2 regions of the Streptomyces sp. NPDC048352 genome follow, and region 2 is predicted to be linked to the other one. Evidence: riboswitches for the same ligand, from Rfam matches in the RefSeq annotation. Region 2 holds a riboswitch; the other holds the start of a gene.

The links. Region 2 has a riboswitch for cyclic di-AMP ahead of AB0D45_RS19105 (LysM peptidoglycan-binding domain-containing M23 family metallopeptidase). Riboswitches for the same ligand answer to the same signal wherever they lie in the genome.
Region 1: it holds a riboswitch for cyclic di-AMP, as region 2 does, so the genes downstream of both, AB0D45_RS13970 (M23 family metallopeptidase) here and AB0D45_RS19105 (LysM peptidoglycan-binding domain-containing M23 family metallopeptidase) in region 2, are expected to answer to the same signal.

Annotation. Positions count from the first base shown of each region.
Region 1 is NZ_JBEZKZ010000021.1:31,682-38,848, forward strand. Features, by position in the region: gene AB0D45_RS13960 (pitrilysin family protein) at 1-745, shown strand, start outside; gene AB0D45_RS13965 (pitrilysin family protein) at 766-2,133, shown strand; cyclic di-AMP (ydaO/yuaA leader) riboswitch at 2,421-2,580, shown strand; gene AB0D45_RS13970 (M23 family metallopeptidase) at 2,593-3,396, shown strand; gene AB0D45_RS13975 (GntR family transcriptional regulator) at 3,562-4,227, shown strand; gene AB0D45_RS13980 (HPr family phosphocarrier protein) at 4,477-4,758, opposite strand; gene AB0D45_RS13985 (GNAT family N-acetyltransferase) at 4,968-7,167, shown strand, end outside.
Region 2 is NZ_JBEZKZ010000034.1:44,819-51,985, reverse strand. Features, by position in the region: gene AB0D45_RS19115 (aspartate aminotransferase family protein) at 1-295, shown strand, start outside; gene AB0D45_RS19110 (tyrosine-protein phosphatase) at 372-1,190, opposite strand; cyclic di-AMP (ydaO/yuaA leader) riboswitch at 1,469-1,671, shown strand; gene AB0D45_RS19105 (LysM peptidoglycan-binding domain-containing M23 family metallopeptidase) at 1,676-2,695, shown strand; gene AB0D45_RS19100 (SGNH/GDSL hydrolase family protein) at 2,859-3,644, shown strand; gene AB0D45_RS19095 (MBL fold metallo-hydrolase) at 3,801-5,030, shown strand; gene AB0D45_RS19090 (oxygenase MpaB family protein) at 5,088-5,972, opposite strand; gene AB0D45_RS19085 (NAD(P)H-dependent oxidoreductase) at 6,028-6,651, shown strand; gene AB0D45_RS19080 (ATP-binding protein) at 6,909-7,167, shown strand, end outside.

The sequences.
Region 1 (7,167 bases), on a different contig from region 2:
GCTGTCGGTCGTGGGCGACATCGACCCCGAGCGGACCCTCGCCTGGATCGAGAAGTACTTCGGCACCATCCCGGCGCACGACGGCAAGCAGCCGCCCCGCGACGGCACGCTCCCCGACACCATGGGCGGGCAGCTGCGCGAGGAGATCGTCGAGGAGGTCCCGGCCCGCGCGCTGATGGCCGCCTACCGGCTGCCGCACGACGGCACCCGCGAGTGCGACGCCGCCGACGTGGCACTGACCGTGCTGGGCGGCGGCGAGTCCTCCCGGCTGCACAACCGCCTGGTACGCCGCGACCAGACGGCCGTGGCGGCCGGTTTCGGCATGCTGCGCCTGGCCGGCGCGCCCTCGCTGGGCTGGCTGGACGTCAAGACCTCCAGCGGCGTCGAGGTGCCCGCCATCGAGGCGGCCGTCGACGAGGAGCTCGCCCGGTTCGCCGCCGAGGGCCCGACGGCGGAGGAGATGGAGCGCGCCCAGGCACAGCTGGAGCGCGAATGGCTGGACCGGCTGAGCACGGTGGCCGGCCGCGCCGACGAACTGTGCCGCTTCGCGGTCCTGTTCGGCGACCCGCAGCTCGCGCTGACCGCCGTCCAGCGGGTGCTGGACGTCACCGCCGAGGAGGTGCAGGCCGTGGCCGCGGCCCGGCTGCGCCCCGACAACCGCGCGGTACTGGTCTACGAGCCGCTGGCCGGCGCCGAGGCCCACGAGACCGAGCAGCACGACGAGAACGAGGGGGCGGAGCAGTGAGCGACACCGCAGCCGTCACGATGACCTTCCACCCGCGGCCGCAGGCCGGCGAGGCGAAGCCGTGGGCCTTCCCGGCCCCCGAGCGCTCCACGCTCCCCAACGGCCTGACCCTGCTGCGCTGCCACCGCCCCGGCCAGCAGGTGGTGGCGGTCGAGGTCAACCTCGCGGCACCGCTGGACGCCGAGCCCGAGGGCCTCGACGGGGTCGCCACGATCATGGCCCGCGCCCTGTCGGAGGGCACCGACAAGCACTCCGCCGAGGAGTTCGCCGCGGAGCTGGAGCGCTGCGGCGCCACGCTGGACGCCCACGCGGACCACCCGGGCCTGCGGGTCTCCCTGGAGGTCCCGGCCTCCCGCCTGCCCAAGGCGCTCGGACTGCTCGCCGAGGCGCTGAGCGCCCCCGCCTTCGCCGACAGCGAGGTCGACCGCCTGGTGCGCAACCGGCTCGACGAGATCCCGCACGAGCTGGCCAACCCCCAGCGCCGCGCCGCCAAGGAGCTCTCCAAGGAGCTGTTCCCGGCGTCGCTGCGGATGTCCCGCCCGCGCCAGGGCACCGAGGAGACGGTCGCGCGGATCGACTCCGCCGCCGTACGCGCCTTCTACGAGGCCCACGTACGCCCCTCCACCGCCACCGTGGTGGTCGTCGGCGACCTGACCGGCACCGACCTGGACGCCCTGCTGGCGGACACCCTGGGCACCTGGACCGGCAACACCGCCGCACCCCGCCCCGTGCAGCCGGTGACGGCCGACGACACGGGCCGCGTGGTCATCGTGGACCGGCCGGGCGCCGTCCAGACGCAGCTGCTCATCGGCCGGATCGGGCCGGACCGGCACGACATCGTCTGGGCCCCGCAGGTGCTCGGCACGTACTGCCTCGGCGGCACCCTCACCTCCCGCCTGGACAAGGTGCTGCGCGAGGAGAAGGGCTACACCTACGGCGTGCGGGCCTTCGGGCAGGTGCTGCGCTCGACCGCCGATGGCAAGGGCGCCTCGATGCTCGCCATCAGCGGTTCGGTGGACACCCCCAACACCGGTCCGGCGCTGCAGGACCTGTGGCAGGTGCTGCGGACGCTCGCGGAGGGCGGACTGACCGACGCCGAGCGGGACGTGGCGGTGCAGAACCTGGTGGGTGTGGCTCCGCTGAAGTTCGAGACGGCCGCCTCGGTCGCCGGGACGCTCGCCGACCAGGTGGAGCAGGAGCTGCCGGACGACTACCAGGCGCGGCTGTACGCGCGGCTGGCCGAAACCGGTACCGCCGAGGCCACTTCGGCGGTCGTGAACGCCTTCCCGGTGGACCGCCTGGTCACGATCCTGGTGGGCGACGCGGCGCAGATCGAGGAGCCCGTCCTGGCCCTCGGGATCGGTGAGGTCACCGTCGTCTCCAACTGAGCGGCGCGACCGTCCCCGGCCGGGCGGTGTGACCGTCCCCGGCCGGGCGGCGCGACCGTCCCCAACTGCACGGCGGGGGACCCGAGACGGAGCGGCGACGGGTCCGTTTCCTGGGGGCTCCGGTGGAACATCCACCGGAGCCCCCTTTGTCCGTTTAGTGGCGTCGTTGCTCGTATGCGGTGTGGCGTACGCAACAAAAGCGCGCGTGTGTTTGGCGATTGACTGATGATCCGCCTAGCGTCGGCCGTGCTGTTCGTCAGTTGAACCCGCCGCACCCCCGCGGCACCGGACAGCGATCGCCGAGTCCCCGTCAGGCGCGAGCCTGGGGAGCCGGGGACCCACATGAGTCCCTGGGGTGAATCGGACCCCCTCGCAAGAGGAGGCCCGTAGGAGACCTTCCTGCTCCGAACCCGTCAGCTAACCCGGTAGGCGAGAGGGAAGGAAAGGATCACCCCCTTCATGGCGTTTGGCAGTCGTGCCGCCGGTTCTGGTAAGCACCGTGGTTCCAGCCGTCTGAGCCGCAAGACCGCCGGCTACGCCGGCATCGCCGCCCTCGCCACCACGGGCGTGGTCGGCACCCTGGCCGCTCCGGCCTTCGCGGCGGACCACCACAACGCCCCGTCCATGGAGGACACCGGCCAGAACGCGGTCGTCGTCGCCGACGGCCTGCAGGACGACATCGAGGTCCAGGCCGAGTCCCAGCAGCGCGCCGCCGAGGCCGTCGCCGCCCAGGCGCAGGCCGAGGCCGAGGCGAAGACGCGTGCCGCCGAGGCCAAGCGCGCCGCCGAGGCCAAGGAGAAGGCCGAGCGCGAGGCCGCCGAGAAGGCCGCCCGCGAGGAGGCCCGCAAGCGCCTCAACACCTTCGTGGCCCCCGTCGACGGCTCCTACGTCAGCACCCAGTACGGCGCGGGCGGCGGCATGTGGTCCTCCGGCAGCCACACGGGCATCGACTTCCACGCCGACGAGGGCAGCATCGTCCACGCGGTGGGCGCGGGCACCGTCGTCGAGGCCGGCTGGGGCGGCGCCTACGGCAACAACGTCGTGATCCGCCACAACGACGGCACCTACACCCAGTACGGCCACCTGCTCTCGCTGAGCGTCTCCGCCGGCGAGACGGTCACCCCCGGCCAGCAGATCGGCCTGTCGGGCTCCACGGGCAACTCCAGCGGCCCGCACCTGCACTTCGAGGCCCGCACCGGCGCCACGTACGGCACGGACATCAACCCGCTGACGTACCTGCGCAACCACGGCGTCGGGATCTGACCCGCAGCACGCTCCACCGAAGAAGGCCCCGGCTCACCGAGCCGGGGCCTTCTTCGTCGTGCCGCCGTCCGGATTGCAGGCCCTCTTCGGGAATTGCCGTGTGGTGCAATAGAGTCGCAGCACGGCCACGATAAACCGAAAAACGAAACCAGCGGAGGTCCGGCCTTGCGTATTCCGGCGCACGCGGTGTGCACAGCGATCCGCGACGATATCGTCTCCGGATTCTTCGGGCCGGGCAGCCGGCTGACCGAGGAGGTGCTCGCCCGCCGCTACGGGGTCTCCCGCGTCCCGGTCCGCGAGGCGCTGCGCACCCTGGAGTCCGAGGGCTTCGTCACCACCCGCCGGCACGCGGGCGCCTGCGTCGCCGAGCCGACCGAGCAGGAGGCCGCCGACCTCCTGGAGCTGCGCGTGCTGCTGGAGCCGCTCGCCGCCTCGCGCGCCGCCCGGCGCCGCACGGACGGCCACCTGAAGGTGCTGCGCGGACTGGTCAGGCTGGGCCGGGAAGGGGCCAGGCGGGGGCAGGGGGAGGATTTGCGGGCCCTGGGCGGCTGGTTCCACGAGACCCTGGCCCAGGCCTCGGGCAGCCCGGGGCTGATCGCCCTGCTGACGCAGACGCGTCACAAGATCGCCTGGATGTTCGCGGTCGGGACGCCGGTGCAGCCCGTGGAGTGCTGGGCCGAGCACGGGGCGATCGTGGACGCCGTCGCGCGCGGCGACGCGGAGCGGGCCCGGGCCCTGACCGCGCTGCACGCGCAGCGGGCGGCGCAGGCGCACCGCCCGAGGGTGAGGAATCCGCAACCTGCCGTAAACACGGCGAGCGCTCTGCATTAACACACTCCGTATACAACGGAGCGATATCCGCCCGGTTCGGGCCGCAGGCGAATTCCCTGCCCTCTTGACCGCCGCCGTGGCCCGAATTTGCCGCGCGCAATTCCGGAACGACCCGGAAGGGCGGGAAAGGCCCTGGAATTCCAGCCGCCGTGCGGCCGGAAAACGCGGAAGCCGCAGTCCCCGTGGTGGCGGGGGCTGCGGCTTCCGTCGTACCGCGCGGGGCGGCGAGGGCCTACCGGACCCGAAGGGTCAGACGGTCTCGGGGAGTTCCTCGAGACCCTCGGCGACCAGCTTCGCGAGGCGGTCGAGCGCGACCTCGGCGCCCTCGGCGTCGGAAGCCAGGACGATCTCCTCGCCGCCCTGGGCGCCCAGACCCAGGACAGCCAGCATCGAAGCGGCGTTGACGGGGTCGCCGCCCGCCTTCGCGATGGTCACCGGGACGCCGGAAGCGGTCGTCGCGCGGACGAAGATCGAGGCGGGACGAGCGTGCAGGCCCTCGGCCCAGCCGACGTTGACGCGGCGCTCTGCCATGGTGATGCCCTTCAGGTTCAACGGTTGTCTAGACCAGTCTCTCACGCCGTCCGGAATGCTCGCACCGGCCTTCGGCCCGCATCCACCGCCGTTCGGCCCTCCCCAGCTTGCACTGGTTTGCCCCAGCCCGCCGCATTCGCCGCGCGTAGGTCGGAGGGGCCGCCCGCCGCACCCGTCCACCCGGCCGGATCGCCCCTTAAGGTGACCCCATGACCACCGCGTCGGACCCCTCGTACCCGGCCCACTGGGAAGCGGACGTCGTGCTGCGCGACGGCGGCACCGCCCGCATCCGCCCCATCACCACCGAGGACGCGGGCAGGCTGGTCAGCTTCTACGAGCAGGTCTCGGACGAGTCGAAGTACTACCGCTTCTTCGCCCCCTACCCCCGCCTCTCGGACCGCGACGTCCGCCGCTTCACGCACCACGACTACGTGGACCGGGTCGGCCTCGCCGCCACCATCGGCGGCGAGTTCATCGGCACCGTCCGCTTCGACCGCATCGGCCCGGACGGGCGGCCCGCCTCCGCCCCCGCCGACGAGGCCGAGGTCGCCTTCCTCGTCCAGGACGCCCACCAGGGCCGCGGGGTCGCCTCCGCCCTCCTGGAACACATCGGCGCGGTGGCCCGGGAGCGCGGCATCCGCCGGTTCGCGGCCGAAGTGCTGCCCGCCAACACCAAGATGATCAAGGTGTTCACCGACGTGGGCTACCAGCAGAAGCGCAGCTTCGAGGACGGCTCCGTCCACCTCACCCTCGACCTGGAACCCACCGCCGAGTCCCTCGCCGTCCAGCGCGCCCGCGAACAGCGGGCCGAGGCCCGCTCCGTGCAGCGCCTCCTCGCCCCCGGCTCCGTCGCCGTGATCGGCGCCAGCCGCTCGGGGGCCGGCGTGGGCGCCACCGCCCTGCGCAACCTGCGCGACGGCGGCTTCCGCGGGCACCTCTACGCCGTCAACGAAGCCCGCGCCCCCGGCATGGAGGGCGACCTCCTGGAGGGCGTACGGGCCTACCGCGGCCTCGCCGACATCGGCGCCCCGGTCGACCTCGCCGTCATCGCCGTCCCCGCCGGCCGGGTCCCCGACGCCGTCGCCGCCTGCGGCGAGCACGGGGTGCAGGGCCTCGTGGTCCTCTCCGCGGGATACGGCGAGAGCGGCCCGGCCGGACTCGCCCGGCAGCGCGAACTCGTGCGCCAGGTCCGCTCGTACGGGATGCGCCTCATCGGCCCCAACGCCTTCGGGGTGATCAACACCGCCCCCGAGGTGGGGCTGAACGCCTCGCTCGCCCCGGCGCCCGCCTCCGCCCGCGGCCGGATCGGCCTGTTCACCCAGTCCGGGGCGATCGGCATCGCCCTGCTGTCGGCGCTGCTGCGGCGCGGCGAGGGGCTGTCGTCCTTCGTCTCCGCAGGGAACCGGGCCGACGTCTCCGGCAACGACATCCTCCAGTACTGGTACGAGGACGAGGCCACCGACGTCGCCCTGATGTACCTGGAAACCCTCGGCAACCCCCGCAAGTTCACCCGCCTCGCCCGCCGCACCGCCGCCGCCAAGCCCGTGGTCGTCGCCCGCGGCGGCCGCCACACCCCCGCCGGGCACGTCGTCCCCGGCACCCGGCTCCCCGAGGCCACCGTCTCCGAGCTGCTGCGCCAGGCCGGCGTCATCCGGGTCGACACCGTCACCGAGCTGGTCGACGTCGGCCTGCTGCTGGCCGGGCAGCCGCTGCCGGCCGGCCCCCGGGTCGCGATCCTCGGCAACTCCGAGTCCCTCGGCGTGCTCACCTACGACGCCTGCCTGACCGAGGGGCTGCGCCCGCTGCCCCCGCTGGACCTGACGACCGCCGCCGGCCCGGCCGACTTCCGGGCCGCCCTGTGCGCCGCGCTCGCCTCCGGCGACTGCGACGCCGTCGTCGTCACCGCCATCCCGTCCGTGAGCGACCGCGAGCTGGCCGACGACCTCGCGCAGGCCCTGCGCCAGGCCGTGGCCGAGGTCCCGGGCAAGCCGGTGGCGGTGGTGCACGTGGAACTGGGCGAGCTGGTCGAGGCCCTCTCCGCCGCCCGGGGCGCGTCACCGGCGGCGCCCGCCGCCGAGCCGCTCCCGCCCGCCGGCCCCCCGGCCGGCGCCGATGGCGGGCCCGGCGGACACGGCGCCGACGGCGGGCCCGGCGTGGAGGGCCCCGGACGGATCCCCGCCTACCCGGCCGCCGAGCGGGCCGTCAAGGCCGTCGCCGAGGCCGTGCGGTACGCGCGCTGGCGCCGGGACAACGCCGAGACCGGCCACGTCCCCGAGTACGAGGACATCGACGAGGCGGGCGCCGCCGCCCGGCTCGCCACCCTGCTGGCGGGCGTCGACGCCGGCGCCGTCCTGACCCTGGACGAGGACGCCGCCCGCGACCTGCTCGCCCGCTACGGGATCCGGGTGC
Region 2 (7,167 bases):
CAAGCCCTCCTCGCTCGGCCTGCGCAGCCGCTGGGCGGTGCTCCAGGCGGCCCGCAAGGGGCTGTTCGCCCAGATGGTCGTGGTGCCGCTGCTGCGCAAACACCGGATCCTCACCCAGGTCTCCGGGGACCACCTGGAGGTCATCAAGCTCATCCCGCCGCTCGTCGTGGACGAGGCCGACGTGGAGCGCTTCGTCGGGGCCTTCCGGGAGGTCATGGACGAGGCGCACGGCGGGGGCGGGCTCATGTGGGACTTCGGCAGGACGCTGGTGAAGCAGGCGGTCGGCAACCGCTGAGCCGACGACCGCCGGGCCGGCTGTCCGGGGGCCGGCGGGGCCGTATCCGGTCCCCGCCGGCCCTCTTTCCGGAGGGTCAGTCCAGGAGCCGGTCCCGCAGCAGGCCGAGGGAGGCGGGGGCGAGCCCGAGCCCCTCGGCGAGGTAGCGGTCCGCCCCGCCCCACAGCTCGTCGATGGTCGCGAAGGCCGCCAGCAGGTACTCCGCGCGGGCGTCGAACAGCGGGGCCAGCAGCTCCGTCACCTCGGGGGCGCGGGCCTCGGGAGTGTCGGTGCCGCGGCGCACCCGGTAGCGGTTGTGCGGGGCGTTCGACTCCAGGTAGTCCGCCACGATGGCCTCGCGCTCCACGCCCAGCGCGAGCAGCGTCACCGCGATCGACAGCCCCGCCCGGTCCTTGCCCGCCGCGCAGTGCATCAGCGCCGGGACGCTGTCCTCGGCCAGCGCGTGCAGGACGCGGCCGTGCTCGGCGGTGCGGGTGCGGATGATCGTGCGGTACGACTCCGCCATGCGGGCGGCCCCCCTGCCCCCGCCCAGCAGGCCGCGGAGCTGTTCGAGGTCGCCTTCGCGGACCATCGTCCAGAACTCCCGGCCGTCGGCGGGGTCCGTCAGCGGGATGTTCACGTTCAGCACGCCCGGCAGTTCGACGTCCGGGCCCTCCAGGGCCTGGTCGACCGCGTTGCGGAAGTCGAAGACGGTGTGCAGGCCCAGCGATGCGAGGAATTCTGTATCGGTTTCGGTGGCATGCGCGAGATGTCCGCTTCGAAACAGTCGTCCCGGCCTGACCCTTCGTCCGTCCGCGGTCGGCAGCCCGCCCACGTCACGGAAGTTGCGCACTCCGGTCAGCTGCGCACCGGGCTCGGGGGCGGCCGGAAGGGGCTGGGGTATCTGCTGGGTCACGTGTACTCCTCCGCGTGGTCCTGGGGTGTCCGAATTGGTCCGGTTGGGAGCAACTTGCCATAGGTGGAGGCGAGATCGGGCCATGCCCCGTGAGCCAGATCATACGGTGACCGTGCGTGCCTGATCACGGGAATCGAATTCCCTCGTGGGAGCGGTTGTTGAGGGTACGGAATGGACGCAGGGTGACCGTAATTCCATTGATCCCCCATATCTGCGATTCCGTCAGAGAATTCGTGGCTTGTTGCCCGGCGCCCGCCTCGATTACCTTCGCGATCGATCCGGGTGGACCGCCTAATCCTGCCGCCGCCCGGGAACCGCACCCGACCACCGCGCGCGGCAGGAGCGGGGGAACCAGGTAGGCCGCTGCTCCGGAGCATGTCCGGTGCAGCTCGGGGTGAAGCCGAAACCGTGCTCCGCACGTATGGCCGGACATCTCCAGTCCGAACCCGACAGCTCACCTCGCAGGCGCCGGAGAGGAATTCGCCATGCCCGCAAAGGGTAAGCACCGCCGTCCGAAGTCCAGTTCGATATCCCGCGGTTTCGCCGTGGCCGGAACCGGCGGGGCGGCCCTCGCCCTCCCGCTGATGGGTGCCGCCGGCGCCCACGCCGCCCCGGCGGCCGTGCCCGCGAAGACCGCCCCCGCGCACCACGCGCAGGCCCCCCAGGCGCTGACCGCCGCGCCCGCCGCCGCGTCCGCCGTCTACACGGTGGTGCCGGGCGACTACCTCTCGAAGATCGCCGCCGAGCGCCACCTGGACGGCGGCTGGGAGAGGCTGTACGCCGACAACCGCGAGGCCGTCGGCGAGGACCCCTCCCTCATCCACCCCGGCCTGAAGCTCACCCTCGGCGGCGTCGGCGGCCAGGTCCAGACTCCCGCCCCGAAGGCTCCTGCGGCCCCGGCCGAGGAATCCTCGAGCGATGCTCCGGCCGCCTCCGAGGACACGGCCGACTCGGCCCCGGCCGCGAAGGGCTCCGGCGGGGCGTCCGCCAAGGGCTCCGGCGGCAAGGCCGGCCGGACGTCCGGCAGCCAGGCCGCCCAGGGCTCCGGCGCCGCGGCCAAGAGCGAGAAGGCCCCGGCGCCCGCAGCGCCCGCCACCTCCTCCGGGTTCACCGCCCCCGTCGGCGGCGGCATCTCCACGCAGTACCGGGCGAGCGGTGCCATGTGGTCCTCCGGCTACCACACCGGCGTCGACTTCATCGCGAGCACGGGCACCACGGTCAAGGCCGTCGGCGCGGGCACCGTGGTCTCCGCAGGCTGGGGCGGCGCCTACGGCAACGAGGTCGTCATCAGGCACGCCGACGGCAAGTACTCCCAGTACGGCCACCTCTCCTCGCTGTCCGTCTCGGCGGGCCAGAGCGTCACCGGCGGCCAGCGCATCGGCCTCTCCGGCGCGACCGGCAACGTGACCGGCCCGCACCTGCACTTCGAGATCCGTACGGGCCCGTCCTACGGCTCCGACATCGACCCGCTCGGCTACCTCCGCTCCAAGGGCGTGAGCATCTGACGGCACCCGCCGTCGGCACCGTGACGCGTGTGGGGCCGGGACCCGAGGGGGGTCCCGGCCCCACGCGTACTTATTCCTTATCCCCCGCGTGGTATAGATCACGGTCTGTCAACCCCTCATTACGTTGGCGTAGGTTGGTTGCCAAGGTGAAGGATGTCGTCCCGTGGCAGCGACGAAGACGACACTCAAGACCATCGGCTCGTACGCGGCGATCGGGGACAGCTTCACCGAGGGCGTGGGGGACCCGGGACCCGGGGATTCATATCTCGGCTGGGCGGACCGGCTCGCCGTACTCCTGGCCGATCAGCGCGAAGAACACGACTTCCGCTACGCGAATCTGGCCGTGCGGGGGAAACTTCTCGACCAGATCGTGGCCGAGCAGGTCCCGAGGGCCAGGGAACTCGCACCCGACCTCGTCACCTTCTGCGCGGGGGGCAACGACATCATCCGTCCCGGCAGCGACCCGGACGACGTGGCGGAGCGGTTCGAGGCGGCCGTGGCCGACCTCACCCGGTCCGTCGGGCTCGTGATGGTCACGACCGGCTTCGACACCCGGGGCGTGCCCGTCCTCAAACACCTGCGGGGCAAGGTCGCGACGTACAGCGCGCACGTCCGCTCCATCGCCGACCGGTACGGGTGCCCCGTCCTCGACCTGTGGTCCCTCAAGTCCGTACAGGACCGGCGGGCCTGGGACGGCGACCGGCTGCACCTCTCGCCCGAGGGGCACACCCGCGTCGCCCTGCGCGCCGCGCAGGTGCTCGGCTACGCGGTGCCGACCGACCCGGACCAGCCCTGGCCGCCGGTCCCGCCGCGCGGGTCGGTGGACGTGACCCGGGACAACATCCAGTGGGCCCGTGAACACCTCGTGCCCTGGATCGGCCGCCGGCTGCGCGGGGAGTCCTCCGGCGACCACGTCGAGGCCAAGCGCCCGGACCTGCTGCCGCTGTAGCGGGGGAGGGGCCGGCTGCGGCGGCGCCGCGCCGGCCCGCCGGCGCCCACGGCAAGGCGGACCCCGCGCTGCGGAATCATGGGGAGCCGGTGTGCGTTGGGACGGTCGTAGTCGTACGACCGTCCCACCTCATCCTGCACCTTCCCAGGAGGCGCCTTGACCGGCTCCCGACCCCTGCGTCCCCGGCTGCGCGCCCTGCGGCCCGAAGCCTTCGGCGCGGACCCCTCCGGCGCACGGCTGGAGCGGATCCTGCGCTCGCCGAACTTCGCCGACGGCGTCTTCCAGAACCCGGTCGGGGCCCGGACCAGGCCTTCCGGATCGATGGCCGAGTTCGCCAGGACCTACTTCCAGAAGGAGCAGCGGGTCCGGCGCGGTCCCGGCGCGCCGATCCCCGTCTACCCGACCACCCTCGCCGAGCTGGCCAAGCCGCCCGTGAGCGGACTGCGCCTGACCTGGATGGGCCACTCCAGCGTGCTCGCGGAGATCGACGGCCGCCGGGTGCTCTTCGACCCCGTGTGGGGCGAGCGCTGCTCCCCCTTCCCCTTCGCCGGGCCCAAGCGGCTCCACCCCGTCCCGGTGCCGCTGGCCTCGCTGGGCGACGTCGACGTCGTCGTGATCTCCCACGACCACTACGACCACCTCGACCTCCCCACGATCAAGGCCCTGGCCGGCACGGACACGGTCTTCGCCGTCCCGCTGGGCGTCGGCGCGCACCTCGAGCGCTGGGGCGTCCCGGCGGACCGGCTGCGCGAGCTCGACTGGAACGAGGCCACCGAGGTCGCCGGGCTCACCCTCACGGCCACTCCCGCCCGCCACTTCTGCGGACGCGGCCTGCGCAACCAGCAGTTCACCCTGTGGGCCTCCTGGGTCGTCGCCGGCGGGGAGCACCGGATCTACCACAGCGGGGACACCGGCTACTTCCCCGGCTTCGAGGAGATCGGTGGCCGGCACGGGCCCTTCGACGCCACGATGATCCAGATCGGCGCCTACTCGGAGTACTGGCCCGACATCCACATGACCCCCGAGGAGGGCATGCGGGCCCACCTCGACCTCCAGGGCGGTGTCCCGCACGGCACGATGCTGCCGATCCACTGGGGCACCTTCAACCTGGCCCCGCACCCGTGGGAGGAGCCCGGCGAGGGGACCCTCGCCGCCGCCGGCGCGGCCGGCGCGGCCGTCGCCCTGCCGATCCCGGGCCAGCCCTTCGAGCCCGGCGCGCCCGACGCCCCGGCCGCACCCTGGTGGCGGCCCTTCACGGCCACCGCCCGGGCCGCCGGCGTGACCGCCCCGGCAGCGGCGGCGGGCCCGGCCCGCTCCGCCGCCCCCGACGGAGCCCGCGCGCCCGCCCTCCTCCAGGACGACCTCGACCTGGCGCGCGAACGCTGACGTCCCCGCCGCTGCCACGGCCCGCCCCGTTATGGCGGGAGCGGGCCGTGGCCGACGTCATCCGGACCGGCCCGGCGCCGGCGGCAGCGCCCAGCGCAGCGCCCAGGTCACGGCGTGACCCCCGGCGCGGGCCGCCGGGGCCGGTATCCACGCGACCACGTGCGCCGGGCCGGGCCGGACGGCCGCCCTCGCCCAGGGCGGCAGGAGCTCCACGGCCGCCGCGGCCAGCAGCGCGTACGGCAGCCGGGCCGCCCCCGGCAGCGGCGGATCGGTCAGCAGAAACCGGGCGGTGTCCCGGGAAGCCGCCGTCGGCCGCAGCGAGGGACGGTACGCGGCCATCCGCAGCGCCAGCTCCCGCTCGTCCTCCGGCGGCCGCTCCGCGCCCAGGGCCCTGGCCACCCGGGCGGTGTCGGCGAGGTAGGCGTCGCGGCCCGAGGGGCTCAGCGGATGCCGGCCGTACCGCTGGTGGGCCCGCAGGAAGCAGTACGCCTCGGCGACGTGCACCCAGGTCAGCAGCTCCGGGTCGTCGGCCCGGTACGGCATCCCGTCGGCCGTCCGGCCCCGGATCCGCGCGTGCACCTCCCGGACCCGGTCCACGGCCGCCGTCGCGTCGGCGCTCGTGCCGAAGGTGGTGACCGCCAGGAAGGTGCTGGTGCGCTGCAGCCGCCCCCACGGGTCGCCCCGGTACCCCGAGTGCGCGGCCACGGCCGCCATCGCGAGGGGGTGCAGCGACTGGAGGAGCAGGGCCGCCAGACCGCCGATGAACATCGACGCGTCCCCGTGGACCTGCCGCACCGGCCGTCCCGGCCCGAACCACCGGGGTCCGGGAGCGCCGTGGATCCGCTCCCGGTTGCGCGCGCCGTCGGGCCCGGCGACGCGCAGGAAAACCGCCTCGCCGGCGTGCCGCCTCAGCTGCCGGACGGCGGCCGTCGCCCGGGTCATGGGGCCAGTATGCGCCCGGCCGGGTCGGGCGCGGAGTTCGGGGTAAGCGCGCGGCATGGAAGCCAAAGAGACCACTCCGCTGCGCGCCGTCGCGCTCGTCTGCACGCTGACGCCCTCGCCCGCCCCCTCCAGCTCGCAGCTGCTGGCCGAACAGACCATGGCCGCCCTCGCGGACCACGGCGTATCGGGCAAGACCATCCGTGTGGTCGACCACGACGTGCGCCCCGGCGTACGGACCGACATGGGGGACGGTGACGCGTGGCCCGAGATCCGCGAGACCATCCTCGGCACCGACATCCTGATCCTCTCCACGCCGATCTGGCTCGGCCACCCCGCCAGCGTCGCCCAGCGGGTCCTGGAGCGCCTCGACGCCGAACTGGGCGAGAGCGACGAGGAGGGCCGCCCGCTCACCTACGGCAAGGTCGCCGGCATCTGCGTCGTCGGCAACGAGGACGGTGCCCACAAGGTCAGTGCCGACCTCTTCCAGGGGCTGAACGACGTCGGTTTCACCCTCCCGGCGAACGCCGTCACGTACTGGGTCGGCGAGGCCATGCAGGGAACGGACTACCAGGACCTCGACGAGACCCCGAAGAAGACCGCGGCCACCACCGCCACCCTGGCCGCCAACGCCGCCCACCTCGCGCGGCGCCTCAAGTACGCCCAGTATCCGGCGTCCTGACCGGGGCTGACGACCGGCTGACCGCCGCCGGCCGGGCCCGAGGTCCGCTCGGAAGTCGGCGGGGCCACCGGGAGCGCGTGCGCCCGCCGTCGTGCGGGGGTACGCGCTCCCGGCGGATTCGGGCTGCCGTACGAGCGCTCCATCGGGAGCGGGAAGCACCCCGGTGAAGTTCCCCGAGTGGGCACCGGCTGCGCGATCGTGCGGTCTAGCGTGGGTATCCGGTGATCAACACCGGGCCCCACGTACCGAGGACGCCGATGTCCGGACTCCGCGCCGCCCGCCACTCCCCGTCGAGACACGCCGTCAAGGGGCCCGGCCGGCAGATGCGCCCCCAGCTGGTCCGCGCCGCCGTGCTGCCCACGCTCGCCGCCGGGCTCAGCGGCGCCGCCGCGGTCATGTTCACCCTCCACCTCGGCGGGGGCGCCGGGGCCCGCGACGACCGGCTGTGGCCGGTGCTCGCGGGCTGCGCCCTGCTCGCCGTCGGCGCGCTCGCGGCCGCTCTGCTCGGGGCCCAGC